2 regions of the Caballeronia sp. TF1N1 genome follow, and region 2 is predicted to be linked to the other one. Evidence: riboswitches for the same ligand, from Rfam matches in the RefSeq annotation. Region 2 holds a riboswitch; the other holds the start of a gene.

Region 1 (7,856 bases), on a different contig from region 2:
ACTCCGCCTGCTGCGCTACTTCGTGACCGTCGCCGAGGAGATGCACTTCGGCCGCGCCGCCGCGCGCCTCGCCATGACGCAGCCGCCGCTCTCGCAGGCCATCCGTGCGCTGGAAGACGCGCTCGGCGTCGTGCTGTTCGAACGCACGCGGCGCACGGTCGAACTGACGCCGGTTGGCCGCGATCTGTTGCCCGAGGTGCGCCGCCTGCTTGCCGCCGCCGACGCCTTGCGTCCGCTCGCGCAGTCGCTTTCGCGCGGCGAGGCGGGCGTGCTCTCGCTCGCGTTCGTCTCCACGGCGGATTACGGCCTTTTGCCAGCGTTACTGCGCGAATTCAATGCGCGTTATCCAGGCGTGCGTCTGCAACTCACGGAAGCCACCAGCGACGTTCAGATAGACGAACTCGTGGCCGGCCGTATCGATGCCGGTCTCGTGATTCCGCCGCTGCCGCCGCGTCACGCCATGACGCTTTCGTATCTGCCGATTGCGCGCGAGCCGCTCGTCATCGCCATGTCGACGGATGCCGCGCAGGAACTCGGGCAGGGCGCCGCCGAATGGACCGAGACGCCCGTCGATCTGCACGACTTGGCCAGCGCGCCGCTCGTCGTCTTTCCAAGGCGTCTCGCGCCGGGTTTGTATGACATCATTATGGGCTGCTACGGCGCGGCAGGTTTGACGCCGCGCATCGGACAAGAGGCGATACAGATGCAGACCATCGTGAGCCTCGTGTCCGCCGGCATGGGCGTCGCGCTCGTGCCGCAGTCGGTGCGGCATCTGCGGCGCACGGGCGTGGTGTATCGCCCGTTGCGGGAACCGGGGCCCGTGGTCGAAACCGGGCTCGTGTGGCGCGCGGCCGAAGTGAGTCCGGTGTTGAGCCGGCTCATCGAGATCGTGCGCGCGCAGGCTGCTGCCGTCGTTGCCGTATGATTCGCCTTTGAAGTTCGCCTGGCTCTTCCATTACACGATGCTCATACATCCCAATTTCGATCCCGTCGCGATCCATCTCGGACCGCTCGCCGTGCGCTGGTACGGCCTCATGTATCTCGTTGCGTTCATTTCGGCCATTGCCATCGGCAGATTGCGTCTGCGCTTGCCGCATGTCGCCGCGCAAGGCTGGACCGTCAAGGACATCGACGACATGCTGTTTTACGGCGTACTCGGAACGATTCTCGGCGGCCGCATTGGCTATGTGGTGTTCTACAAGGCGAGTTATTACTTCGCGCATCCGCTCGATATCTTCAAGGTGTGGGAAGGCGGCATGTCGTTTCACGGCGGCTTTCTCGGCGTGACGCTCGCGATGGTCTTGTTCGCGTTTCAGCGCAAGCGCACGTGGCTGCAGGTGACGGATTTTGTCGCGCCGATGGTGCCGCTCGGACTGGCGGCGGGGCGTCTCGGCAACTTCATCAACGGTGAGTTATGGGGCCGCGTGACCGACCCGGCCGCGCCCTGGGCCATGCTCTTCCAAAACTCCACCAACGACGACGCCATCTGGCTCGCGAAGCATCCGCAGTTCGATGCGCAATACAATCTCTCGGAGATTTTCTCGCGCTATCACATGCTGCCGCGCCATCCGTCGCAGTTGTATGAAATCGCGCTGGAAGGGCTCGTGCTGTTTGCGGTGATCTACCTCTTCGCGCGCAAACCGCGGCCGGTGGGCGCAGTGTCGGCGTTGTTTCTGATCGGTTATGGACTCGCGCGCTTCACGGTGGAATTCGCGCGCGAGCCGGATGATTATCTCGGACTCCTCGCGCTCGGCTTTTCGATGGGCCAATGGCTCTCGCTGCCAATGATCGTCGCGGGCATCGTCATGATGGTGTGGGCGTACAAACGTCAGAAACGCGTGTCCGGCAACGCGGCGTAAATCACGCCGCGTTCTCCGGCACAGCAGTTATCGCCCCATTTGCACCGAACCCGACACGTCGACGGTCACCGTCGTCGTGCCGGCTTCGAGCGCCATCGGCGCGCCGACCTTCGCGTCCGCGCCAAGCGAGCGGGCCTGCATCATCATCACCGGGCGCGGACCCGCGCCGCTGTGGCCCACGTTCACTTCGCGGATCGTGAAGTTGGCGTAACCGAACGCCTGACTCGCGGCCTGCGCTTCCTTGCGGAACGACTCGATGGCCTGAGTCGAGAGCTTCTGCTCGGCGGCGCGCTGCGCTTCGGGCGACAGCGAGAACGCGACGCTGCCGACTTGCATGGCGTTACTCATCTTGCCCGCGAGCTTGGACGCCGCCGCGAAGTCGTGCGATTCCAGCACGACCTCCGTGCGGCCGCGCCACGCGGAGATCTTGCCGTCGCGATCCGTGCTCGGATAAACCGTGAACGAGCCGCTTTTCGCGGTCACGTTGTCGACGCCTTTTGCTTCGCGCAATGCGGCTTCGGCGCGCTGATTGAGCGTGGTGGTGAGCGACGATGGATCGGCCGCTTCCTGCTCGTAGAACAGCGTGATGTTGACGACATCTTGCGGCACTTGCGCGCTGGCTTGCGCGGATAGCGAAAGCACGCCGGATGGCTGCGGATTGGTAATTACCGTCTGAGCGGCGGCCGAAAGCGGAAGCGTGAGCGCGGCGCTCGACATCGCGACGAAGGCGAGGGCGGCGGCGGTTTTCTTGTCGATCATCTAAGGACTCCGAGTGCAAGAGCATCGCGTGATTCGCGACCGCACTTAGGCGCTTCGTTCGTTCCCTTAGTTCCCTTGAACGATTCGCGCGCCCTAGACCAGACGCTCGGTTATGAAGCGCCACTGCGCCTCGGTCACGGGCGTGATCGACAGCCGATTACCGCGCGCGAGCACTTGCATGTCGGCGAGTTCCGCGTGTTCGCGCAATGTCGCGAGCGGAATCAACAGCGTCTTCTTGACGAAGCGCACATCGACGAGCATCCAGCGCGGCGTCTCCTGCGTGGACTTGGCGTCGAAGTACGGGCTTTTGGCGTCGAACTGAGTGGGATCGGGATAGGCCGTAGAACAGACTTTGGCGATGCCCGCAATGCCCGGCTCCGGGCAACTCGAATGATAGAAGAGCACGCCGTCGCCGACTTGCATCTGGTCGCGCATGAAGTTGCGCGCCTGATAGTTGCGCACGCCCGTCCACGGGAGGGTTTTCTTCGGCGCGTGCGCGAGATGATCGATGCTCGCTTCGTCCGGTTCGGACTTCATCAGCCAGTAGCGCATGATGGATTCGGCAACGGGGTTTTAAAACGGGCTCGACAAAAGCAAACGGCATCGGTATGAACCGATGCCGCTGGAGTAGGGTCCCCACCTCGGCCGCTAGGCCGGCATCCTGAACCTGGGTTCAAGATTGGTCGCAGTAAGCAACACTTCGGGTACATCAGACAGAGTGACGCGCGCGCCCGTGCTGCAAGTTTCCACAACCGTGCCAATGTAGCATTGGTTCAAGGAATATATGACCTTGGCGAACCAGGCAGGGAGTAGTCACTCTACACCAATCGAATGTCTAATGCAGCCTCTCGACACCAATTGCGCAGTTTCTTTTTTCGATTGACATCGCGCGACCGATTAGCGTTCGCCAAGGAGCGGCGTGGCGGCACTTCGGTCACTGCACTTCATACTGCGCGATGACAGCACCAAGCTGTTCGTTCATGGAGTGCATCGTGCGGCGAATTTCCTCGGCGGGGAAGGCCTCGCCATGACGCACGCTTTCTTGCAGCCTCAGCAATTCGGAAGCGAGTGAAAGCGCGGCCATCACCGCGATGCGGTCTTGCCCGCGCACGTTGCTTGCATTGCGCACCTTGTTCATCTCGGCGTCGACCCGTGCCACCGCTTCCCGCAGCGCGCCTTCGGTTTCCGGCGAACAGGCGAGGCGATATTGCTGGCCGAGAATGGATACTTCGATCTGCGTGGTCGTCATGCCTTCTCTCCGTGATGATGCTCGCTGTGCTCTCCCGCGTGCGCATGCTCGTGCGCGGCTTGCACATCGTGAGAACGGGCATCGAGGAGATCGAGCTGATTTTCCGTCTCGGCATGATTCGCGGACTTGCCGCGCGGCAACTTTTCGAGAATCGCGTTCAGGCGGACCTGCGCGTCGTCGATCTTGGCCGAGAGGGAATCGCGTTCGGCTTGGAGCGTGTCGCGCTCTTCGCGCATTTGCACGAGCTCTGCCTGCACGTTCGCGTAGTCGCTACGCAGTTGTTCGATTTGTGCTTCAAGCGCGAGACGCGCCTGATTGTGCCGCTCGCTGATCTGGATCAGCCGGCCGATATTTCCTGACAGTGATTCGAGTTCGTTGAGCATGTGCTGCGTCCTCTAAAGACCTCGCATTCTAGCGCGGTTCAACGGAGCTTCCGATAATTGTCTCGTTTCGAGACGTAACAGCACGCGATCATGCGTGCATCGCGATGCATTCGTGTGTGGAAAGCGCGGGCGCTGCCGATGTGTTGCGACGGCGGGTTCTAGTTGGTTCGTCGTGAGCCGTGTGTCTTGCGATGATCGGCCAGGGTCGTTTCTTGACGGTCCTGAATCGCGCTCCTACACTTGCCGCACTTTTGGTGCTCGCGTCCGCATTTCTTTTGCGGGCGCAGTCAAACGGGAAACAGGAAGCGGCGCCGCCAAGGCCACGCCAACCTGTGCTGCCCCCGCAACGGTAAGCGACCGCAACGCAAGTTGCAAGTCGTCCCTTGCGCGTTTTTCGCCGCGCCGTCGTGTGAGTTTGCTTGCGAGTCTGTCTGATTCGCAAGAATCCGCCGCTCGACGCAGGCAAGGCGAAGAACGTGTCGATGCCACTGCGCTTCATGCGTGGGAAGGCGGGACGGTGTGTCGCCAGCCCGGATACCGGCCAACTGTTCAGCGCGTTCGTCTGTTCGCATTCGAGCGCGCTCGTCGCGCATTGGCCTTGCGGGGAGCGAGGTCGCGCCAGCCTACGCATGGGAACATTTCACGCATGGTATCGCCACTTGCCCGACACGCGGGCAGACGCAAAACGATCGAACGCGCTGCGCTCGTCGCCCTCAACACATGGCTGCTCGCTCATGAAGCGCTCGCGGACGAAGCCTCGCAACCGCCGCTCGCGCCCGTCGTCGTGACCGCGACGCGCACCGCGCAACCTCTCGCCGATACGATCGCGCAGACTTCGCTCTTCGACGCCCAGGATATCGCCGATAGCAATGCCTACGACGCGCTCGGCGTCATCGGTCTTGCGCCCGGCGTGCAGGTGACGCGCAATGGCGGCCCGGGAGCGAATGCAAGCGCGTTCATACGCGGCGCGTCCTCGACGCAATCGCTCGTTTTGATCGACGGCGTGCGTGTGGAGTCCGCATCGCTCGGCTCGGCGCAGCTTGCGCAGATCATGCCGGATCAGATCGACCGCATCGAAGTCGTGAACGGCAACGTGTCGGCGCTGTACGGCTCGGGCGCGATCGGCGGCGTCGTGCAGATCTTCACGAAAGACGGCGAGGCGCATCCGCCGCGCTTCTACTTCGAGACGGAATACGGCAGCTATCACACGCAGCGGCAAGCGGCGGGCGTTTCCGGCGCGCTCGATAGAGAAGGCCGCACGACCTTCAGCTTCAACGTATCGCGCGAGAAGACCGATGGTTTCTCGTCGATCGATCCCGCGCTCGCGCCCAACGCCAATCCGAACGCGAACGGTTATCTGAACGAAAGCATCGCGGCCACGCTGCGCCACAAGTTCGGCGACAAATGGGACGCGGGCGTGCGCTTCTATCAGTCGAACGGCATCGACAGTTTCGACGATGCCTACGGCTTGCCCGGCGATCTCAACGATTCGCACAGTCGCGTGCGGTCGACATCGGTGTTTGCGAACGGCCGTATCACGGACCAGTGGACCACGCATTTCACGGTCGCGCAGGGACAGGACCGCGCGAACATCGAGCAGAACGGCATCTATACGAGCCGCTTCAATTCCGAGGATCGCCAGTATCTGTGGCAGAACGACTTTCGCCTGACGGAGGCGCACAAGCTCCTGTTCGGTTACGAGCATCTCGACCAGACGCTCGATTCGGATCAGTTCAGCGCGCCGGATCGTCACGTGAATTCGGTGTACGCGGGCTATGTGGGACGCTTCGGTCCGAGCGAAGTGCAGGCCAATCTGCGCCACGACCAGTATTCCGATTTCGGCGGCGCGAACAGCTACTATCTGGGCTATGCGTACAACATCGACACGCACTGGCGCGCGAGCGCGAGTTACGCGGCGTCGTTCCGCGCGCCGAGCTTCGACGATCTCTACTATCCGTTCAGCGGCAATCCGTCCATTCAGCCCGAGCGCAGTCATTCGGTGGAAGCGGCGCTGCAGTACGCATCGGACCAAGTGGGCGTGCTGCGCGTGACGGCGTTTCAGACGCGCTATTCGAATCTGATCGATTACGTATCGGACGGCAGCGGCTTCTATATCGCGCAGAACGTCGGACGCGCGAAGGTGCAGGGCGTCGAGGGATCGTGGGCAGGGCATGTCGGCGCCACTGATTTGCGCGCGGGCGTGACGTTCCAGAATCCCGTCGATGAAACCGGCAATCAGGACCTGACGCGCCGTGCGCGGCGTTTCGCGAGTTTCAGCGCGCATCGCTCGATAGGAAGCTGGCGCGTGGGTGGCGAGTGGATCGTGAGCGGTGCGCGCAGCGATTACGATTCGACGCTCGCGGGCTATGGCGTCGTGAATCTGTCGGCGCGCTATGACATCACGAAGTCGTGGTACGTGAGCGCGCGTGTCGACAACCTCTTCGACCGGAACTATGAACTGGCTTATTCGTACAACACGCCGAGGCGCGGCGCTTATGTCACGCTCGGCTGGCGCCCGTCGTGAGCGACACCGTTGACCTGCGCCGCGCGATGAACGCGAAACGCGCGTTAGGCATCTGGGCTGCGCTCGGGCTTGCCGCGTTGCTTGTGTTCATGGCGTCGCTCGCGCTCGGCAGCGTCGCGTTGCCCTTGCCGCGCGCCATCGCGGCGTTGCTGCACGCGCATGCGGCCGCGCCCGATATCGCCGATGACATCGTGCTCACCTTGCGTTTGCCGCGCGCGCTTGCGGGTTTCGCTTCGGGCGCCTTGCTCGCGCTTTCCGGCGCGCTGCTGCAAGTGCTGTTGCGCAATCCGCTGGCCGAGCCGTACGTGCTCGGCGTATCCGGCGGCGCAGCGACCTTCGCGCTCACGGCGATGCTCGCGTCGCTGCCGTGGTGGGGCATCGATCTGGCGGCGTGCGCGGGCGCGTTCGCATCCATCGTGCTGGTGCTCGGACTCGCGCGACGCGACCTGTGGCACGGCGACCGCGATGCCTCGCCGCGTCTTCTGCTGACAGGGGTCGTGATAGCGGCGGGCTGGGGCGCGCTCATCACGTTGATCCTCAGCATTGCGCCGGAGAATCGCTTGCGCGGGATGATCTTCTGGCTGACGGGCGACCTGAACGGCGCAGCGACGCCGTGGCCCGCGCTGATCGCGCTCGTCGTCGCGATGATCGTCGTCGTGCCGCTCGCGCCGCAACTCAACGTGCTGTTGCGTGGCGATACGGCCGCGCGTTCGCTCGGCGTGCCTGTCTCGCGCGTGCGGCTGTCGGTGTATCTCGTCGCATCGCTTGCGGCAGCGGCGGCTGTCACGACGGCGGGCACCATCGGCTTCGTTGGGCTCGTCGTGCCGCATTTATTACGGCTCGCGTTCGGCAACGATCAGCGCATGCTCGTGCCGGCGTCGGCGCTAGCAGGCGGCCTCGCGGTAATGAGCGCCGATCTCGTCGCGCGCACGGCGATCGCGCCCGCGCAATTGCCGGTGGGCGTGGTGACCGCACTCGTCGGCGTGCCGATGTTCCTGTGGATGCTGCTGGCGAGACCGCGATGACCCTGCATATCGAACACGTCAGCTTGCGCGCGGGCGCACGCACGCTCGTGGAAGACC
Region 2 (7,856 bases):
AGCATCACGAGATCGGCGCGCAAGCCGTCCACGTGAGCGGCGATGCAAAGCGCGCTCACGCGCGCATGCACCGCGTCGTCCGGATCGAGCGCGAATAGCACGGCACGTGCTGCATGAATGCGTTCTGCTAGCGCGGACTGTGCATCGGCATGGCGTGCGCAGAATGCTTCAGCATCCATATCGAACGCGAGGCGTGCCTTGACGATCCGTTGCCGCACGCTCGCATCGAAGCAATTGTTCAATTCGACCGCGAGCCCGAAGCGGTCGAGCAATTGCGGACGCAATTCGCCTTCTTCGGGATTCATCGTGCCGATCAATACGAAACGCGCTTCATGCCGATGCGAAATGCCATCGCGCTCGATGACGTTCACGCCGCTTGCCGCGACATCCAGCAACTGATCGACGAGCGGGTTGGGCAGCAGATTCACTTCATCGACATAGAGCACGCCGAGATGCGCTTTTGCAAGCAAGCCCGGCGAAAAGGTCACGCCGCCGTCGCGCAAGGCGCTTTGAATATCGAGCGTACCGATCAACTGCTCTTCGCTTGCGCCGAGCGGCAGCGTGACGAGCCGGCCTTCGGGCAATAGCTCGGCAAGGGCGCGTGCGGCAGTGGACTTCGCCGTTCCGCGTGGGCCGCTGACGAGCACGCCGCCAAGCGCCGGATCGATAGCCGCGAGCAAGAGCGCCTGCTGCAAGGCCTCCTGCCCGACGAGCGCGGTAAAGGGAAACACCGGAAAATCAGCGTCGTTCGGGTTCAAGTCTGTCGGCCTTCGAGTTGCAGTTCGACATCGAGCAAATGGCGCGTCACGTCAGCGCGATAGCCGCCCGGCTCTTGCCATAAACCGCGCTCCATGGCTTCGAGCAGACGCTCGCATATCGATTGGAGCGCGTGAGGATTGTGCTGCGTGATGAACTCGCGCGTGTCTGCGTCGTTCACGTAAGCGTCGGTTACGAGCGCGTATTGATGACCCGATACGACACGCGCCGTGGCGTCGTATCCATAGAGATAATCCACCGTTGCAGCGAGTTCGGACGCGCCTTTGTAGCCGTGACGCTTGACGCCGTCGATCCATTTTGGATTGACCACGCGCGAGCGCACCACGCGTGCAATCTCTTCGTTCAAGGTCCGCACGCGCGGCGCGGCGGGATTGCTATGATCCGCGTTATACGCCTGCGGTTGCAGGCCCGAAAGATAACGCACGGCCGCGACCATGCCGCCCTGAAACTGATGGTAGTCGTTCGAGTCCAGCAGATCGTGCTCGCGGTTATCTTGGTTCTGAAGCACGACATCGAGCGCGGAAAGCCGCGTGCCGAAGCTCGCTCGCGCATCCACGCCGTCTTGCGCCTGCGAATACGCATAGCCTCCCGTGCTTTGATACGCGGCCGAGAGATCGGCGTCGCTCTGCCATTGCTTCGCATCGATCAGTTCCTGCAAGCCCGCGCCATACGCGCCCGGCTTCGTGCTGAACACGCGCCAGCCTGCACGTTGCCGCGCTTCTTTCGCATCGATACCGCGACCGATCAGTTCATCGCGCTCACGCATGATACGCGCGCGAATCGGATTGATATCCTCGGGCTCGTCTTCGAGTTCGGCGACGGCTTGCACTGCCGCATCGAAAAGATGCATGAGATTGGCGAAGGCGTCGCGAAAGAACCCCGATACGCGCAAGGTAACGTCGATACGCGGCCGGTTGAAGATGGAGATTGGCAGTATCTCGAAGTCCGTCACGCGATTGCTTCCCGCCGCCCACTTCGGCCGTACGCCGATCAGTGCGAACGCCTGGGCCATATCGTCGCCGCCAGTGCGCATGGTCGCCGTGCCCCACACGGAAAGGCCGATGGCGCGCGGGAAATCGCCGTGATCCTGCACGTGTCTTTCCACCAGCAGATTGGCCGACTTGAGGCCGATGGACCACGCGGCCTGCGTCGGCAATGCGCGTGTGTCGACCGAATAAAAATTGCGTCCGGTAGGCAACACGTCCGGTCTGCCGCGCGATGGAGAACCGCTCGGACCAGGCGGCACGAAGCGGCCCTCAAGCCCGCGCTTCAGTTGCTCGAGCTCTTGCGGACCACACGCGTCAAGACGCGCGAGCACATCGCCTTGCAAGCGTTCGAGCACCAGCGTCGTTTGCGGCCCCGGCGATTCGGCATCGCCTTGGAATAGTTGCAACGCTAACGATTCGAGGCGTTCGCGTGTATCGCCATGATGCCGCCAAGGCGCGTCGACCGCGTTTTGAAGCGCGTCGGGGCGAGGTCCATTCCATGGCGCCGCCCAGTCGGCATCGAGCGGATCGAACGCTTCACCGAGCGCGAGATCGCGCGCCATGGCCGTGATGAGACTTGCATTCGCACCGCGTCCGTCGCCGGTCGGAAAACGGCCCAATGCGAGCAGCGTATCGCGCCTTTGCACGCCTTCGGGCGATACGCCGAACACATGCAAGCCATCGCGTATCTGCGCTTCCTTGAGTTCGCACAGATAGGCATCGGCACGCGTAAGCAGTGTGTCTTCACCCTGCAAGTCGCCCGGTGCGTCGAGCCCGAGTTCCTCATGCAATCTGTTCTCGACGATGTTCGCGAGGATGGACTTGCGCAGCAGCTTCGCGCGGCGCGTATCGACCATGAGCGCTTCGTAGTATTCGTCCACTTGTCGTTCGAGATCCTGCAACGGCCCATAGTTTTCGGCTCGCGTGAGCGGCGGCATCAGATGGTCGATGATGACCGCCTGCGCGCGACGCTTGGCCTGACTTCCCTCGCCCGGATCGTTCACGATGAACGGATAGAGATGCGGCATGGGACCGAGAATGAGATCGGGCCAGCACGATGCCGACAACGCAACGCTCTTGCCCGGCAGCCATTCGAGGTTGCCATGCTTGCCGACATGCACGAGCGCATCGGCCTGGAAACGCAAGCGCAACCAAAAATAAAACGCGAGATACGCATGCGGCGGCACGAGCTCGGCATCGTGATAGCTCGCATAATCGTTGCGCTCGCGCGAGCGCGAAGGCTGAATGCCGATGAACACTTCACCGCAACGCAAGCCTGCAATCATGAAGCGGCCGCGCCGTATCGTCGGATCGTCTTCAGGCGCGCCCCATATATTTTCCAGTGCTTGCCGTGCATCCAGCGGCAACGCGCGATAGGCATCGAGATAATCTTCGAGCGCAAGACTTTGCAGGGCCGGGCGAAGATCGCGCACGACAGGGTCGTTCGTCACGCCTCGCGTAAGCGCTTCGATGAGCGCATCGCCATGCCCGGGAATCTGGTCTAAGCGATAGCCTTCACGCTCGAGCAACTGCAAGATGTTGATGGCCGATGCCGGCGTGTCCAGTCCCACGCCGTTGCCAATGCGCCCTTCGCTCGCCGGATAATTCGCCAAGACGAGCGCGATGCGCTTGCGCTCGTTCGGCGTATGTCTGAGCTTGCACCAGCGCGCGCTGAGTTCGGCGACGAAGCGCATGCGCTCGGTATCGGCTTGATAACACACCACATCGACCTGCGTATGCGGGCATCGATAAGCAAGCCCCTTGAAGCTCACGGCTCGCGTGATGATACGGCCATCCACCTCGGGGAGCGCCACGTGCATGGCGACATCACGCGAATTCAGGCCTTGATGGTCCTTCTGCCAGTCATCGCGATTGCCCCCGCTCAAGATCACTTGCATCACGGGCGCATCGCCGGCCACTTCGAATGCTTCGCTTTCTCCGATCACGCCCGCAGCGAACGCCGTGGTATTGAGCACGAGCGATGCACCATGCTGCGCGCACAAACGCTCCACTACTTCGCGGCTCAGACTTTCCTTGAGCGATGCAATCGCAATGGGCAGCGGATTCATGCCCTCGCGTTCGAGCGCTTCGATGAATGCATCGAACACAGCGGTGTTGCCTGATTGAAGATGCGCGCGATAGAAAAGAATGGCAACCACCGGCGCGCCTTCGGTCCAGCGTTCGCGCCAATCGTCGCTAGAAGCGCTTTCGCGCTCGGGGTGATAGATCGCGACCGCGGGCAACGCGCTCGGCGCGCGCGCTTCTCGTCCCCAACCGAACGCGCGATGCGCAATGGCGCGTAGAAACTCTTCGGCATTGCGCGCGCCGCCTTCACGTAAATAGCGCGACAGGTCGCGGCAGAACGCGGCATCGGCCGTACTCTTGCCGATGAGATTCGGGTCTTCCGCAAGATCGCCCGAAAACATGGCGAGCATTTGCTTTTCGCGCTTTGCCAAAGCGACGAGACGCTCGATACCGTAGGGCCAATACGATTCGCCGCCGAGATGATCGACGATGACGACCTTTGCATGACGCAGAATGTCGTCGACATAAAAGTCGACCGAAGCGTTCTGGCGCAGGAACGATTGATTTGCGAGCCGCACTTCCGGAAAGCCGGGGCCGAGACGCGGAAAGACGCTTGCGAGCAGCGCGAGCGTGGTATCGGCCGAACTGAGCACGACAATGGGCGCGCGCGTCTGCTCGATCCGCATCACGCCTGCGGCGTCGTCGACGAAGCCTCCCGGAGTCGTGCGCAGCAGATGCATCGCTCAGGCCTGCACGGGTAAGTTCTGCAACGCGGAAACGAAGGCACGTTGCAGCGTTTCGCGGTCGAGGTCCTCGCCGATAAGCACGAAGCGACTCGATGCCTCGCCTTCGTTCCAGCGCCTGTCGAAGTAACTGTCGAAGCGTCGCCCCACGCCTTGCACGACGAGCCGCATGGCGGCACCCGGCAACGCCGCGAAGCCCTTCACACGGTAAATCGTGTGCTTTTCCACCAGCACGTGCAGTGCCGCAAGCAGCTGTTCGCGCGACTCGACATCCGCTGCGACCACCACGGAATCGAACTCGTCGTGATGATGATCCGCATGACCGTCTTCGTCGGGCGAGCCATGATGGTCGTGCCGCAGATGAATGGTCTCTTCCGATGCGGATTGCAAGCCGAGCAGCGCATGCACGTCGAGCTTGCCCATCTGCGCGGGAACGATCTTCACTTCGGGCGGAATCTCGGGGCGCACGAGCGCATCGACCTTGCTCAACGCGGCGGCATCCATGAGATCGGTCTTGTTGACGATGACGAGATCCGCCGACGACAGTTGGTCCTCGAACAACTCATGCAACGGCGATTCGTGATCGAGATTCGGATCGGCCTTGCGCTGCGCATCGACGGCGCTGGGATTTGCCGCGAACTGACCGCTTGCCGCAGCCGGACCGTCGACCACGGTAACGACCGCGTCCACGGTGAAGGCGTTCTTGATGGACGGCCAGTTGAAGGCCTGCACGAGCGGCTTGGGCAAGGCAAGCCCGGACGTTTCGATCAACACGTGATCGATCCTGTCGCGCCGTTCAAGCAGTTGCTCCATCACCGGATAAAACTCTTCCTGCACGGTGCAACACAAGCAACCGTTCGCGAGTTCATAGAGATTGCGTTCGGCGGAGCCTGCTTCGTCGTCGCAACCGATACCGCAGCCCTTGAGAATTTCTCCATCGATACCGAGCTCGCCGAACTCGTTGACGATGACCGCGATGCGCTTGCCCTGCGCGTTCGAAAGAATGTGCCGCATCAGCGTGGTTTTGCCGCTGCCGAGGAAGCCGGTCACGACCGTGACGGGGATCTTGCGCGTTTGCATCGTTGCTCCGTGCTTGATTGATGCGTGCGCCCTATGCGTGATGGTGTGCGCGATGCGGTCTATTCGACCTTTGCAGCAGCATGGACATGGACAAGCGCACGACTCGGTGGATCTGAGGGATACGCCGCAACCCCGCGGCTAAGGAAATCCCTTCGGTAATTCTGGCCGGTATCCGGGCTGACGAAAATAGCCGCTTCGCCTTCCCGCGCCGGACGCTTTGAACGCCTAGCACAGTGGCTTTGAAACCGGCTTGCCGCGCATGTCATGCGTGGCTTTCGCTTACCGTTGCGGGGGCAGCACAGGTTGGCTTGCGTTCGCCTGAACGCGCGCTTCCTGTTTCCCGTTCAACTGCGCGCTAAAGACTTGGCGCGCGAGCACCTGAACTATTGAAAGTCTAGGGCTAGCGGGGTTAGGCGTCAAGAAAGCATGGTGCCTGCCTAAGCGTCCGGTATGGTATCTTTCCTCCGCCTTAAGGCTTTTCAAGTCGACCTCCATGAATTGGCTTCGTTTAGCATGAGCGCCGCGCTCGTCATCGGCATCGGCTGCCGCCGCGGCGTAAACGCCGAAGCAATAGAACGCGCTGTGCGTGGTGCGCTTGGCACGCTCGCATTTGCCGATATCGTCAGCGTGGCAAGCATCGACGCTAAGAAAGACGAAGCAGGATTGCTCGCATTTTGCGAGCGTCATCAATTGCGCGTGGATTTCTTTAGCGCCGATCAAATCGAGCGCGCGCCTGGGAAATTCTTATCGCAGGCCAGGCGGCATTTGAATGTCGACGGCGTATGCGAGCCTTGCGCGCTCATCGCCAGCGGCGGCCGGCTCGTCGTGCACAAGACTATCGCGGGCGGCGTGACGGTCGCTATTGCAGAGACACCATCGAAGAAACAAGCATGAAAACCGATACCGAATCGCATTTGCGCATGACCCAGCGGCGCAAGGAAGGCCATGAGAAAAAGCAGGCCGCCGCCGACCATGAAAAGGGCCTGTTGATCGTCAATACCGGCAACGGCAAAGGCAAGACCACCGCTGCATTCGGCATGGCCATGCGCGTGCTCGGGCACGGCATGAAACTCGGCGTGGTGCAATTCATCAAAGGCGCGCTGCACACGTCGGAACGCGATTTCCTTGGCGCAATCGCGCATTGCGATTTCGTGACGATGGGCGATGGCTATACGTGGAACACGCAAAATCGCGAGGCGGACATCGCCACGGCGCGCAAGGGATGGGACGAAGCACGACGCATGATCCAAAGCGGCGAGTATCAGATGGTCGTACTCGACGAGCTCAATGCCGTGCTCAAGTACGAATATTTGCCGCTTGAGGAAGTACTCGGCGTGCTAAAGGCACGGCCGGCCATGCTGCATGTCGTCGTGACGGGACGACACGCGGCCGATGAGCTCATAGAAATAGCCGATCTCGTCACCGAAATGCGCCTCGTAAAGCACCCTTATCGCGAGCAGGGCGTCAAGGCGCAACGCGGCGTCGAGTTCTGACGCAATGGCAGACTGTCCCGCACTCTTCATCGGCGCGAGCGCGTCGCATCAAGGCAAGACCACGGTGACGGCCGCGCTTGCACGTCATCACACGCGGCAAGGCAGGCGCGTGCGCGTCTTCAAGACCGGGCCGGATTTTCTCGATCCGATGATTCTCGAGCGGGCATGCGGGTCGCCCGTTTATTCGCTGCATCTTTGGATGGTCGGACTGGAAGCGTGCCGCGCGATGCTTTCCGCGGCCGCCAAGGAAGCCGACCTTATTTTGATCGAAGGCGTAATGGGCCTCTTCGATGGCACGCCGAGCAGCGCCGATCTCGCCGCTGCGTTCAATGTGCCAGTGCTTGCGGTAATCGGCGCGCATGGCATGGCGCAAACCTTCGGCGCGCTTGCGTTCGGACTTGCGCGTTATCGGCCCGATGTGCCGTTTCATGGCGTGCTTGCAAATCGCGTGGCGTCTGCGCGCCATGCACAGATGCTGGCCGAAGCCATCCCCGAAGGGCTGCGCTATTGCGGTCATTTTTCGAACGCGGACGATATCGCGCTACCCGAACGTCACCTCGGCCTTACTCAAGCGCGGGAAGTGGCGGACCTGGATGCGCGTCTCGACCGCGCCGCCGATGCCATTGCCGCGACCACGCTTGCCGATTTGCCGCCGCTCGTTCGCTTCGACGACGACATCACGCCAAGTGAACCGCCGCGTCTTCTCGACGGATTGCACATTGCGATCGCGCGGGACGCCGCGTTTTCATTTA

The links. Region 2 has a riboswitch for cobalamin ahead of cobW (cobalamin biosynthesis protein CobW). Riboswitches for the same ligand answer to the same signal wherever they lie in the genome.
Region 1: linked by a shared signal. The riboswitch ahead of LDZ28_RS03080 (TonB-dependent receptor domain-containing protein) and the one ahead of cobW (cobalamin biosynthesis protein CobW) in region 2 are both predicted to bind cobalamin.

What each region holds. Positions count from the first base shown of each region.
Region 1 covers NZ_CP084626.1:660,054-667,909, forward strand. The annotation lists gene LDZ28_RS03045 (LysR family transcriptional regulator) at 1-925, shown strand, start outside; gene lgt (prolipoprotein diacylglyceryl transferase) at 963-1,859, shown strand; gene LDZ28_RS03055 (SIMPL domain-containing protein) at 1,887-2,618, opposite strand; gene LDZ28_RS03060 (EVE domain-containing protein) at 2,712-3,170, opposite strand; RNA gene ssrS (6S RNA) at 3,248-3,430, opposite strand; gene LDZ28_RS03070 (cell division protein ZapA) at 3,553-3,867, opposite strand; gene LDZ28_RS03075 (ATPase) at 3,864-4,250, opposite strand; cobalamin riboswitch at 4,486-4,811, shown strand; gene LDZ28_RS03080 (TonB-dependent receptor domain-containing protein) at 4,897-6,774, shown strand; gene LDZ28_RS03085 (iron ABC transporter permease) at 6,801-7,799, shown strand; gene LDZ28_RS03090 (ABC transporter ATP-binding protein) at 7,796-7,856, shown strand, end outside.
Region 2 covers NZ_CP084627.1:576,993-584,848, reverse strand. The annotation lists gene LDZ28_RS16680 (ATP-binding protein) at 1-758, opposite strand, end outside; gene cobN (cobaltochelatase subunit CobN) at 755-4,528, opposite strand; gene cobW (cobalamin biosynthesis protein CobW) at 4,532-5,611, opposite strand; cobalamin riboswitch at 5,757-6,008, opposite strand; gene LDZ28_RS16665 (cobalamin biosynthesis protein) at 6,125-6,505, shown strand; gene cobO (cob(I)yrinic acid a,c-diamide adenosyltransferase) at 6,502-7,104, shown strand; gene LDZ28_RS16655 (cobyrinate a,c-diamide synthase) at 7,109-7,856, shown strand, end outside.